DNA from 4 places in the Paenibacillus sp. 2KB_22 genome. Region 4 is predicted to be linked to each of the others. Evidence: riboswitches for the same ligand, from Rfam matches in the RefSeq annotation. Region 4 holds a riboswitch; each other region holds the start of a gene.
The links. Region 4 has a riboswitch for cyclic di-AMP ahead of AB4111_RS06105 (C40 family peptidase). Riboswitches for the same ligand answer to the same signal wherever they lie in the genome.
Positions count from the first base shown of each region.

Region 1: it holds a riboswitch for cyclic di-AMP, as region 4 does, so the genes downstream of both, AB4111_RS12640 (3D domain-containing protein) here and AB4111_RS06105 (C40 family peptidase) in region 4, are expected to answer to the same signal.
Region 2: it holds a riboswitch for cyclic di-AMP, as region 4 does, so the genes downstream of both, AB4111_RS29840 (ubiquitin-like domain-containing protein) here and AB4111_RS06105 (C40 family peptidase) in region 4, are expected to answer to the same signal.
Region 3: it holds a riboswitch for cyclic di-AMP, as region 4 does, so the genes downstream of both, AB4111_RS30445 (C40 family peptidase) here and AB4111_RS06105 (C40 family peptidase) in region 4, are expected to answer to the same signal.

Region 1 is NZ_JBFRHG010000002.1:386,374-389,519, reverse strand. Features, by position in the region: gene AB4111_RS12650 (ABC transporter substrate-binding protein/permease) at 1-528, shown strand, start outside; gene AB4111_RS12645 (amino acid ABC transporter ATP-binding protein) at 515-1,237, shown strand; cyclic di-AMP (ydaO/yuaA leader) riboswitch at 1,459-1,655, shown strand; gene AB4111_RS12640 (3D domain-containing protein) at 1,658-2,329, shown strand; gene AB4111_RS12635 (polysaccharide deacetylase family protein) at 2,437-3,146, opposite strand, start outside.
Region 2 is NZ_JBFRHG010000011.1:51,588-54,733, forward strand. Features, by position in the region: gene AB4111_RS29840 (ubiquitin-like domain-containing protein) at 1-1,178, opposite strand, end outside; cyclic di-AMP (ydaO/yuaA leader) riboswitch at 1,449-1,702, opposite strand; gene AB4111_RS29845 (TatD family hydrolase) at 1,944-2,714, opposite strand; gene AB4111_RS29850 (HD domain-containing protein) at 3,046-3,146, opposite strand, start outside.
Region 3 is NZ_JBFRHG010000013.1:17,789-20,934, reverse strand. Features, by position in the region: gene AB4111_RS30455 (M1 family metallopeptidase) at 1-54, shown strand, start outside; gene AB4111_RS30450 (hypothetical protein) at 65-916, shown strand; cyclic di-AMP (ydaO/yuaA leader) riboswitch at 1,162-1,299, shown strand; gene AB4111_RS30445 (C40 family peptidase) at 1,303-1,773, shown strand; gene AB4111_RS30440 (GNAT family N-acetyltransferase) at 2,127-2,621, shown strand; gene AB4111_RS30435 (c-type cytochrome) at 2,772-3,128, shown strand.
Region 4 is NZ_JBFRHG010000001.1:1,437,135-1,440,280, reverse strand. Features, by position in the region: gene AB4111_RS06120 (hypothetical protein) at 94-423, shown strand; gene AB4111_RS06115 (hypothetical protein) at 547-765, shown strand; gene AB4111_RS06110 (carboxymuconolactone decarboxylase family protein) at 907-1,236, shown strand; gene AB4111_RS06105 (C40 family peptidase) at 1,337-1,801, opposite strand; cyclic di-AMP (ydaO/yuaA leader) riboswitch at 1,807-1,938, opposite strand; gene pelA (pectate lyase) at 2,367-3,146, shown strand, end outside.

The DNA of each region.
Region 1 (3,146 bases), on a different contig from region 4:
GACGCTGCAATCTTGCGCTGGATCGGTACAGCTTACGTTGAAGTGATCCGTGGCACACCGATGCTGGTACAATTGATGATTATTTACTATGGTTTTTCCCTGAGCTTTGGCATTAACTTCACGGCACTTCAGGCAGGTATCATTACACTTTCAATCAATAGTGGTGCCTATCTGGCTGAGATTTTCCGTGCAGGTATCCAAGGTGTGGATCGTGGTCAGTTGGAGGCAGCGCGTTCATTAGGGATGGGAAGAGGCGCCGCGATGAGATATATCATATTGCCACAAGCCTTCAAAGCTGTATTACCAGCGATCGGTAATGAATTCATAACTATCATCAAAGAATCCTCCATTATCTCGGTTATCGGTATGGTGGATATTATGTATCAGGCAAGTGTGGTCAAAAACATTACGTACCAAGGCTTGAGTCCATTTTTGATTGCAGCAGCCATCTACTTTGTAATGACGTTCATTTTGTCCAAGCTGCTGGGACGACTGGAAAGGAAGTTGAGTGCAAGTGATAGACGTTAGACAATTACACAAATCTTATGGAAATAACGATGTGCTTAAAGGTATCAACGTGACGATTGGCAAAGGTGAGGTTGTAGTGGTCATCGGTCCTTCCGGTTCAGGTAAAAGTACATTCTTACGTTGTTTGAACCTGCTGGAACAGCCTACCTCGGGAGAGATTGATTTTGAAGGCGTGTCAATCACGGACCCCAAGCACAACATTAACGCAACTCGGGAGAAAATGGGTATGGTGTTTCAGCATTTCAACCTGTTCCCACACAAAACGGTAGAGCAAAACATCACGATCGCTCCGATTAAAGTGAAGAAACAATCCACTCTGGAAGCGGAAAAAATTGCTGCTGATCTGCTTAACACCGTGGGTTTGTATGATAAAAAAGATACATTCCCGAATCAGCTGTCCGGTGGACAGAAGCAGCGGATCGCCATTGCTAGAGCATTGGCCATGCAGCCTCATGTCATGCTGTTTGACGAGCCTACGTCGGCATTGGACCCCGAGATGGTCGGTGAGGTACTGGATGTCATGAAACGTCTTGCAGAAGGCGGTATGACTATGGTCATCGTAACACATGAGATGGGTTTTGCACGTGAAGTGGGAGATCGAATCCTGTTCATGGATGGCGGGGTTATTGTGGAAGAGGGAACACCTGATGAGGTGTTTGGAGCACCGAAAAATTCACGTACACGTGATTTTCTTGCGAAAGTACTCTAAATGAAGTGATTAAATAGCGTTACTGACCTCGAGTCGGTGACGCTATTTTTTGTTTGAAAATAATTATATATGGAATTCAAAAAAGTAACTATTCTGTTACCAAATATATAGGGAATATCTCGCCAGACACTTTTAGAGCATACAGTATTCTTACACGTGCTTACACATGTTAAAACCATTTGGTAAGAATTACTACAAGTTCAGGTTACAAAATTGTGATATATTGAACTCTGCCGAAACTTCCGGACAGGGAGTGCGGGGGATGTAACGATGCAGATTGTGCAGGGGGAAGATCTACAGCACACTGCTTGGGGTGAATTAGGGGTACATATCGTTTCAAATGTAATGATGAACCTATAGGGTGGGCTCCTCATCCGAATCCGACAACTAACTTCGCAGGCACAATGAGGGAGGAAGACCATGATTAACAAGAAACGTATAGCCAAAACAGCAGTAGCATTAATGACAACAGCAATGCTCATTCAAGCCGTTCCGGCTCACGCCGATTCAGTTCATGTGGCCAAAGAGGGGGATACCTTCTACACCTTATCGAAACAATACGGAGTAGCAATTAACACGTTAGTTAAAGCAAACAACGACATTTCGCCTTACAACATTTATGGTGGTTTGAAAATTACGATTCCCGGTAAGGCAAACAATGTAGCTGCCGCGGCGACGGAGAGCAAGACCCAAGCCAAAACGGTTACCGCAGCAAGCTTGGATGTTAACACAGATAACAAAGTGGTTCAAGCCTGGGGGAAAACATTCGATTACAGTAAAGCTGTGAACGTGAAAGCAACGGCATACTCTGCAGATCCGTCTGAAAATGGAGGATGGGGTGCGGTCGATTATTTCGGGAATGACCTTGAACTGGGTACGATTGCAGTTGATCCAAGTGTGATTCCACTTGGAACCAAAGTACTGGTAACGGGTCACAGCCATCCAGGATTGCCAAAACAGGCTTTTGTAGCCACAGCACGTGACGTGGGCAGTGCAATCAAGGGTCACAGAATTGATATCTTCATCCCTGGTAGCAAGCAGTCGGTAAGCACATTTGGTTTTCAGGACATCGAGTTGTACATTCTGAAGTAGAGCGTAAATTACATCTAAAATGAATTCAAACAGGGTGTCTGCCAGTCGCTAACTTGCGATTGAACAGCACCCTTTTAATATGTTCATAATTTCCTGAGACGGTTATTCTATTCTTTGGCCTTCGGTAATCCCAGCATTTCGTCCAAGGTAACCAGTTCATACCCCCGGTTACGCAGTTCCTCAATAATTTCAGGCAAAGCCTCAATCGTGCCATTCAGATTGGATCCTACACCGCCTCCTGCATGTTGCAGAACGATGGAGCCAGGTTTTACGGCAGATAAAATGTTATCTTTCACCTTTTCCTTGGGAAGACCTTTCCAGTCCAGGGAGTCAACGTTCCAGTTCACAATACTATAATGTTGTCTGGCAGCCCATTTCAGCTGTTCTTCATTAATGTCTCCATACGGAGGTCGGATCATCTTGGGCGTATATCCCGCTATATGGCGAATGATATCCCCGGTATGTAAAATTTGTTTGCGGAAGGCATTCATCGACAGCTTACTGAACTCTGGATGATTGTAGCTGTGATTGCCAACAATGTGCCCTTCCTTAACAATCCTTTTTACCAAATCGGGGTGCTTCTCAGCACGACTACCAACGATGAAAAATGTAGCTCTGACTTTATACTTTTTCAGCAAATCCAACACTTGTGGAGTAAACCGTGGATCGGGCACATCATCAAATGTCAGCGCAACCTGTTTCGTTGAAGGACCATTGGTTTTGAACGTATCGGCATATTTTTGACGTAACTGTCCCAGTGTCAGTTGTTCTTCTTCCACGGAATCAGAACTGGATACCGATTCACTTGGCGGTTCTG
Region 2 (3,146 bases), on a different contig from region 4:
GCTTCCGGCTTCACCGGACCGATCACGTAGACCGTCTTGCCTTTCTTGCGTCCAAAATTCAGGGCATGCTTCACACTGTCATAATATACATCAATTTTGTTCCCTTTAATGGCACCGCCTGTATCTTCCGCACGTCGGAAGCCCAGACCTTCGATATATACCCACCAGCCAATTGGAATGACTTTGGGATCAACCGCAATGGTGCGTCCTTCCGTTACACGAGTACCAGAAGCTGTTTTAGTTCCAATGCCAGGCTCTTCGGAAGAGTAGGCCGTCATGGATACGTTTTTAAGTACTTTGGAGTATTTAAAAGAAGTCCCGGATACGGTAATCACTTTGCTGCCCGAGGCAGATGTTTTCTTCGAGTTCGTTGTTGTAGCCTTCTTGGTTGTTGAAGTCTGAGCCGATACGGTCTGAATCTCTGGTTTTTTCACGACCGGTTTTGCTTTGGTGCCGACAGCAATTACTTTATCTACACGATTATTCGCGACAGATTTGCCGACCATTTTTTTGGAGACCAATTCTCCATCCTGAAATACCTTTTCGATGTGCTGTACAAGTTTGCCTTCTTTGCCGTTCACAACGACACGGTTATCCCCTTTGTACAAGCTAGGGTCAGCCGTTTTAATTACTTTGTAAGCGATCGGATGTTCTACATCCACTGTACGCTTTGTTACGCGCACTACACGAATCTTCATATCCGCTTTGATCGAAGTTCCAAGCGCCGGATACACTTTATCATTACTTTCAACTTGAATACCTGATTTTTGAATTGCATCTTCTACCGATGAATCCGTTGTATACAGAGTCTTGGTGTCTCCGTCTGCCGTAATGTTAACTGGAACGGCCCGCTCAATAACAATTCGGTCTCCATCTGTAATCGCCCCGTTCATGGACATGGATACCTTATCGTGAGGGCTGACTGTGATCGACTGCTCCTCCAGCATTTCCTGAAGCATTCCTGTACGAGTCTCTACCACCTGAGCTTTGCCATCAATAACCAGTGAAATTTGTTTCCCGGCCTGACCGTAAACGACTAACAAGATCATGATTGTAAGCGCAATTGAGAAAATCGCGATCAATGCCATTTGACGCATGTTCTCATGCTTCCACCGCAACGCGAAAGACTTACTGGATGATCGTGACTCATGGGTCTCTTCTGGTTGGAATGTGCCCACTTCTCCGTCCTCCTTCATAGCCTCGCCGTCTAAAGTAACGCATGATGTCTTTGACGTGACTATACCAAATTTTCTACAGAACACAGATCGACCAACTGATCGGTTCTGCACCATGAATCAATCTTCGCAACATGATGTCATCCTCCTGAATACCTACCGTATGATGACAACATTTCTTTTATTCAAAAACAAAAAAGCCAAAGAAAGAGTGTAAGAGGAACTCTTTCGTGGCTTCCGAATGATTTTGAATATCGGAAATTCATGCACGAGGTTGCCTCTCTTTTTCCGCTTGCGAGGTTAGCTGTCGGGTTCGGGCGAAAGAGAGCCGCCCTATCTTGGGTCACCCGCTCATGGCGGACGCCCTTGAATTCACCCCGAGACCCAAAGAAGAAATCAAATACGGCTTCGCAGTTCCCTTCGCTGCTTTTGGGTCAGCGAACGTTGCGCATCGGCCAAATACACCGATGTTTAAGCCCTATTGGTTCCCCCGCTCTCCGTTAACGGAGACTCAGCGAGACTGATTCATGAAAGTAATGTTGTTTCATCGGAAAGTGTCCCTTTGTTCATCCCCCGAACATCTGTCCAATTTTCCGCACAACAATTCACTGAAAAGATGATATCCTGTTTTGATGCATGTTGTAAAGCGTTGATCAAGTACGTTTTTCTGAATATTTGGTTAAAATATTGTAATATTCTTGATTTATTTGGATCAAAGAGCAAATTAACTCCGCTTACCTGCCTTTTTCACCTCATTTGCTCGTTTTTTTAACGAATTCCAAATCGTTCCATGGCATTTTTGGTTGTTATTGCAGCAATTTCCTCCACCAAAATGCCTTTAATTTCCGCAGCTGCCTCTGCAACCAGACGTACATGCGCTGTCTCATTTCGTTTCCCACGATAAGGGTGAGGTGTCAAATATGGAGCATCAGTTTCGATGAAAAACCGGTCCATAGGAACCTTCTCCAGCACCTCTTTGGGTTGCTTTGCATTTTTGAATGTGATCGGTCCTCCGAAGGAGAGATGGAAACCCATATCGAGACAACTTTTCGCTGTTTCCCAGCTTCCCGAGAACGAGTGCATCACACCACCAACTTCGCCCGCTTTCTCTTCACGCAAAATTCGTATGATATCCTCATGTGCATCCCGATTATGGATGACAATCGGCATGTTCACTTCACGCGCCAAAGCAATTTGTTGTCGTAATACGCGATGTTGTACTTCCTTCGGAGAAGTATCCCAATGATAATCCAATCCAATCTCACCGATGGCTACCACTTTTTCATGCTTGCATAAAGATGCAATCCACTCCAGATCACTCTCCTGCATCGTGATCGCATCTACGGGATGCCACCCTACAGCTGCATATATAAAGTCATACGTTTCAGCAAGTTTCATTGTGGTTGGAATCGTCTCCCGGTTAAAGCCAATGTTGATCATGCGACCAACTCCTGCATCCACAGCACGCTGAATCATGTCCTCGCGGTCCTCGTCGAATTGTGGTGCATCCAGATGTGTGTGTGTGTCGAACAGCATCATGTTTATTTCTCCCTTCATGTCGAATAACGACTTTCTTCTTTTGAAAATCCAATTTGTGAATCTCAATATTTCATTGACTCATACATAAAACATTTTGAGTCATCTGTGTATTACATCATTACGTTTGTTTCATCACAACTACAATATATAGAAGATATACGGATAATCTGATCTACATATTGCTGAATGTGCCATTTTTACCTACTTGCATTTACAAAATTATGTCGATCTACATATACTCCCCATTAAAGCAGATTACTGTATCATGAAAAATATCTCTTTTAGAAAGTCTTTTGATATCGAAATTCTTCATTGGATTATACCCACACGATTACAAGAAATAGGGGCGTATATGTGACGGTAATTCGTGAATAATCGCATCCACCTTGTTTTGCGGGTAATACAAATGATGTTTCCCTCGGTGAAGCCCGC
Region 3 (3,146 bases), on a different contig from region 4:
AGCATGAGTGTAACCAAACTAATAGAAGCCATATTCGGAGGTCTGTCATGGTGAGGTGGAAAAGGTGAAAGCGAAAATACGTGAAGGCTGGTTTCTCGTCCGTCAGCATATGTTCATTGCCGCACTCTTATTTCTTTATCAACTCATTTGGGGATATTTCTTCTATCGAATGGTACAATCGGCAGTCGTCCCACTACTCCTGCGCTATCCAGATTCTGATGCTGGGGAGCTAAGTACACTTTTGTTCAAAATGGAAAGTCAACTTAACTTGTCTACCCATCCGGAGGTTCATCGTTATCTATGGATCCTGGGGGGCATGCTGCTGGTTCGCATGTTGATCAGCCCCCTCATTCAGGCAGGGCTGCTCTACTCACTTCAGCACTTTAATTCTACAGAAGAGCGCATCCCATTCGTCCGGGGAATCAAAAAACTGTGGAAACCGATGCTGCTGCTGCACACCATACGTACATTATTGATACTTTTACCCGCATACTGGCTCATACCAAAGCTCTACTCGATTCTCATGGACGGATTTCATTCCCTTCAATTACTTTTGCCTGGTATACCTTATGTTGCTGCCTGGATTGTATATGGTTGGATCATCCACCATGTCATCCTCTACATGCAGTTCGGTGTGTCGGCACCAGAAGGAGAAGGCGGAGCTCACGGCACCCTCAAAGCACTCTGGATTGCACTGCGTCATCTCATCGCCGTTATCGGCATTGCACTCCTGCTGGGCGGAGTCCACCTGCTCGTCTTTGGGGCATTCACTTCAGCCTCATGGTTATTAACGGGACTTACCGGACTTATACTACAACAGACGTATCCACTTGCCAGATGTCTATTGAATCTGTGGAAAATATGCAGCCATTTCCGATTATGGCAGTCCAAAATATCCAAAGGTGAGAGCACATAGTTTAAAAATTGTTACCATCACATGTTAAACTCATGGCCTAATATGTACTTATAAATAGGCAAACCTCAACCTTTCCCCGTCAAAGGTCGAGGTTTTTTTTGCTAAATTTGTTGCTAAACGTTGCCAAAGCCGTACTCCTCTGTTACAATAATCGCAGTGAGTTTTTAGTAACAACTTTGTAATCTTTACATTCATATTTGTAACTACTTAAAATTAAATCGTCATTTCTTGATTTCGCAGGTGCATAACTAGCATAGCCAAATTCCTGGCACCTGGGAAGCGGGGGAACCAGTTATGGGTGAATTGATCTTGCTACAGAGGGATCATAGGGGACCTTCAACCGAATCCTTAAGCTAACCTCGCAGGCGTTGGAAGGGGAATATCTCTTGTTCAAGAAGAAATTAACCGCAGCTGTACTTAGCATCACATTCGCATTATCGCTTGGTGCAGGTAGCGCATTCGCAGATTCAAAAATGGATAAAGTAATTGATTCAGCAATGGGAACTACATACAAAAGTGGGGGAACAACGCTTAACGGCTTTGACTGCTCCGGATTTACACGGTATGTATTCGACAAATTGGGTATTGATTTGGCACGCCAATCCAGTTCCCAATTCGACATGGGCGATTCCGTATCCCGCATGGAAATGAGAGCTGGCGATCTGGTATTCTTTAATACAACAGGTAAAGGCGTATCACATGTAGGAATCTTTGTAGGGGATGGAAAGTTCGCACACTCCTCTTCTTCCAAAGGCGTTACGATCAGTGCATTGAGTGAAAACTACTGGGCCAATCGTTATGTTGGCGCTAAACGGATTATGAGCACGGACGCATATGAATCACTGGCCCTTGACTAGGGACAAGCTGAGCAACATGATGCTGTAACCATTAACCATACTGGAACGAAGCAAGAAGCATAACAGAACCGCCCGGTACATTCTCCGCAGGAATGTATCCGGCGGTTTTTTTGTGCTTCCATCCTGATTCATGTTGCAAGTTACCCTCGGGGCTATCCTGCGACATCAACAGGCTCATTTTGCGTTCGTTCGTCCGTGCCCTTATGATGTTTTTACCCATCCTGTTATAATATAAACGAAATTAACAGAACTTTTGTTTCATTTTTTTTCTGGTAAGGGTGACTTGCTAAATGAACTGCTCTTTTGTAGAGTGGACAAAGAGTTCTGTTTCAAGGAAAGGAGCATGCAAGTGTATGAAGGAAGCCCCTGTGACTTTTCACGTTGTACCCATGCGAGAAGAACATGCGGAGCTCATCTGCAGTTGGCAGTATGATCCGCCTTATAATATCTACAGCTGGCTCCCCTGGGAGCAGATGAAAGCACTGGAAGTGGAATTCGGAGATGCGCAGTTGCGGCAAGAGCAATATGCGACCGTCCTGGATCAGAACGATCGTATATGTGGATTTGCTCAATACTTCCCACTTCAAGGGGTAACTCGGATTGGCCTCGGCATGCATCCAGAGCTGTGTGGTCAGGGTCAAGGGACAGCTTTTGTCACGGCCCTTGTACAGGAAGCCATTCGCCGAAATCCGATGAATGAGATTGATCTGGAAGTGCTCACTTGGAATGCTCGTGCCATTCAAGTCTATCTGAAAAGTGGATTTGTCACTCAGGATACATACGAACGACAGACCCCGAGCGGCTTAAAGCCCTTTCACTGTATGGTTTATGAAGGGCCTCGTGATTAAAATCCATTGCAAAACAACCTAATTTGCGCCTTGTTATGTGATTAGTTCAAAAATTTCCCACAAAATGCTATGATGTCAGTACAGGTTCCGTTATAATGATATGGATAGTTTCAGGTTAGATGATCTTTCATTCTGGAGGGGACATAAGGGATGCACAAATGGATCATGAGCGGAGTATTTTTTGCAGCATGCGCTTTAGCTATTGTTTTAATGTTTACGCTTCCAGGGAAAGAAGAAGTGGCTGAAGAAGCCAAGCCCACCATGCCGGAAGTAACATTGGATGCCGGACAGGCTGAAGCATTGGTCAAAGCCAATTGTATCTCCTGTCACGGGGATCAGCTTCAAGGTGGCGTAGGACCTGCTCTGGCAAACATCGGTAGCCAGGATGATCTGGAGAAGATCTATACTACAATTGTCAAAGGTAAAGGCGGTATGCCTTCCTTCAAGGGCAAACTGCAGGATGAAGAGATTGCCAATATCGCCATGTGGCTGTCAGAGAAGAAATAATCTCTGCATGCACATAAC
Region 4 (3,146 bases):
TTAAAGGAATAGGGCCTATTTTTTGAACTATGCCTTTGCATGACCGCGAATTTCATTTATAATGGGGTTATGTTAGGGAGAGGAGGCAACACCATGGGGAACCAACCGGCAACAGAACAATTCTTTAATGATAAGCTGGCGGAATCGAAAGTTCATTTTGAACGTGCCCTGGATTGTAAACATACGGAATTCGATGACCTTTATCCCTATATGATTGAACATCCTCAATTTTTCTGGTACAAACGCTATGTTGCCTGGTCAGAATTACTGACGATTGTAGGCTTGTGCGAAGAGTTGTCCTTCTCTTGGAAAGAACAATTTACACCGCATCAAGTGGAGTACCTTGAAGAACGTGTGATGTCCGCCAAAGTGCTTGATTTTTGGTTCGAGAAGAACGACAGCAAAGAGCACGCGCAGCGGTAACTTTCAGTCGGGACATAATTTCGAATGACATGACAGTCCAATACAGTCACGTGAGACCTAAATGACTTTTCATTTAGGTCTCTTTTTGTAAATAAATAAATTTGGAATATAGGAGCCATGAACATGATTAGTGATACAGAATTGGACGCCCTGCGTCTGTCAGGTGAGAAAGTCAGAGTAGTACGGGACGAACTGGAATCTAACGATGTAACCGGGATTGTAGTTGCCTGGGATGGCGAGCAGGTACTTATCCGTCGTCAGAATCGACGTGTCGTCAAGTTGGATCGCGGATACCGATATCAGTTGTTCAGCGAACCGCGCCAGAGTCCACTTGGTGAGTAACAACGATCATTATGTCAGAAGTATGGGCGTATAAATGTTTGGAATTACCATGATTTCTTGGCATAATTGACTCACTCGGGAGAGAAGATAGGTACAGTGAGAAAGTTCTGTAACTATAGCCGAGAGGGTGTGCTACAAGCCATGACATTGATGAATGATAAAGTTCATGCCTATAAGGATCAGATTGGAGCATTAAGCGATGTGCTGCCAGGTGTGGTGAAGTCGTATCATGAGTTTACAGGAGAATGTTTCCAACCTGGCGTGATTGATGCCAAGACAAAACAGCTAATTGCGCTCGGCATTGGATTGTTTGCCAATAATGAGGTATGTACCTTCTACCATGTAGAAGAAGCCCGTGCCAAGGGCGCTACAGATCAGGAGATCATGGAGACCGTAGCCGTGGCCGGAGCTGTAGGAGGCGGACATGCCCTGTCTCAGGGCGCGATGCGAGTGCAGAAGGCGCTGCATTAATTGTAGATGGAGGTAGTCCAAGGACTGTTCTCATAAAGAGCAAGCCAAACAAAAGAGGAGGTTCCGGGTTAATCCGGAGCCTCCTCTTTCTATATCATACCTACATTTTACCCAACATTTTATCATACATAAACTGTCCAGTTACCCGACGTGCTGTCACGTAGCGGTCATTGAAGTATGGATTCGATAACTTAGTGATGCTTACACCTTTACTGCTCGAAGCGTGAGCGAATTGTCCACCGCCAATATACACACCTGTATGTGAAATGCCTTTGCCTGTTGTATTAAAGAACACCAGATCACCTGTCCGAACATTGCTCTTGGCTACCGGAGTACCTGCTTTGGCTTGCTGTTGCGAAGTACGTGGCAATTCAATGCTGTATTTGTTGAAAATATATCTCATAAACCCGGAACAGTCGAAGCCGGCCAGAGTCGTGCCACCCCACTTGTAAGGTATACCTGTCATGTTGTTCACTACGGAGTTAATACTGCTTGCCTCTGTGCTTGTTGCCCCGGATGTAAATAGTACAGCCGCTCCAAAAATGGAGATAATCAGTTTTTTCAAAATCAATGTTCTCCCTTCGATGCCTACGGAGTTAGCTAAGGGTTCGGTAGAAGGTTCCCTATATTTCCTATGTATAAGAATAATTCACCCAAAATGGTTCCCCCGTTTTCAAATCTGAAACTCGGCAAATGAATAATTAAGTTTTTGTAACTATTTGAAACTATATTGCATAAATGCGTAATTGTCAAACCCTTTTAAACCCCTTCGTAATACCTCAATGTTAGCGGAATTAACGTTTTTCCATGAAAGAAGGGATCAAGTTTGGGTATCATTCATGACAAAAACGTCATTATTGATTCGTTTGAGACGAATTTGGATAAATAAATAGGTTTGTCATGAGTTAAAAGAACTATTCCGTTATGTAGTATTTAAGAGATTATATTCATTAAGTTGCATATATTGACAATAATCGATTTTTTGCATATTATCTGATTATCCAATCCACATATTGGATGAAAATTGATTTTATTGTGTTATATATTCAAATTAAGGAGGTTGAGGACTGGTCTTATAGGTAAGGTAGAATTGTGGATGTTATTACAATGAACATGGGAGAGTGTTACATTTGAAAGCAAAGAAAATAGTTACTTTTGTCCTGGCATGCGCCATGGTGTTCTCAACAGTTGGAATTGCAGTTCTCCCTGTAGGGACGGTATCTGCTGCTGATGCATCGGGTACTACAGCGAGTATTTCAGATATTTTGAAGAACCAACTGTCGGATGGAGGTTGGAGAAAAGATTATAAACAAACAAGTGGAGAGTGGGCGAAGTCCACGATTGACAACAAGGCTACATACTCAGAAATTAGAAGATTGGCGAAGGAATTTAAAAAGACGAATGATCCACGCTACTCCACAGCTGCAATCAAAGGAATCAACTTTTTGATCAATATGCAGTATTCAAACGGAGGGTGGCCACAAGTCTACCAAAGCTCCGGATATCACAAGCATATTACCTACAATGACGATGCAATGATTAATGTAATGATCATGCTCGATGAAGTAGCAACACGCAAAGGTGATTTCTCGTTTATCGACAGTACACTTGCTAATCGCAGTAAAAATTCAGTTGCCAAAGGTGTAGAGGCGATTCTAAATACACAAGTCGTTTCGGGCGGCAAGCTGACAGCATGGGGACAACAACATGATTCTGGTTCTCTTAAACCAGCGAGCGCAAGAATCTACGAAGTACCATCACTGACAGCTGGAGAGAGTGTAACGATTGTTAAATTCCTGAAAACGAGACCTGCTAACGCTAGAATTACCGCATCCATTAAAGGAGCGGAGGATTGGTTTAACAAGGTGAAAATTACGGGTTACAAGTATGAAAGAGCAAATGGAGATAGC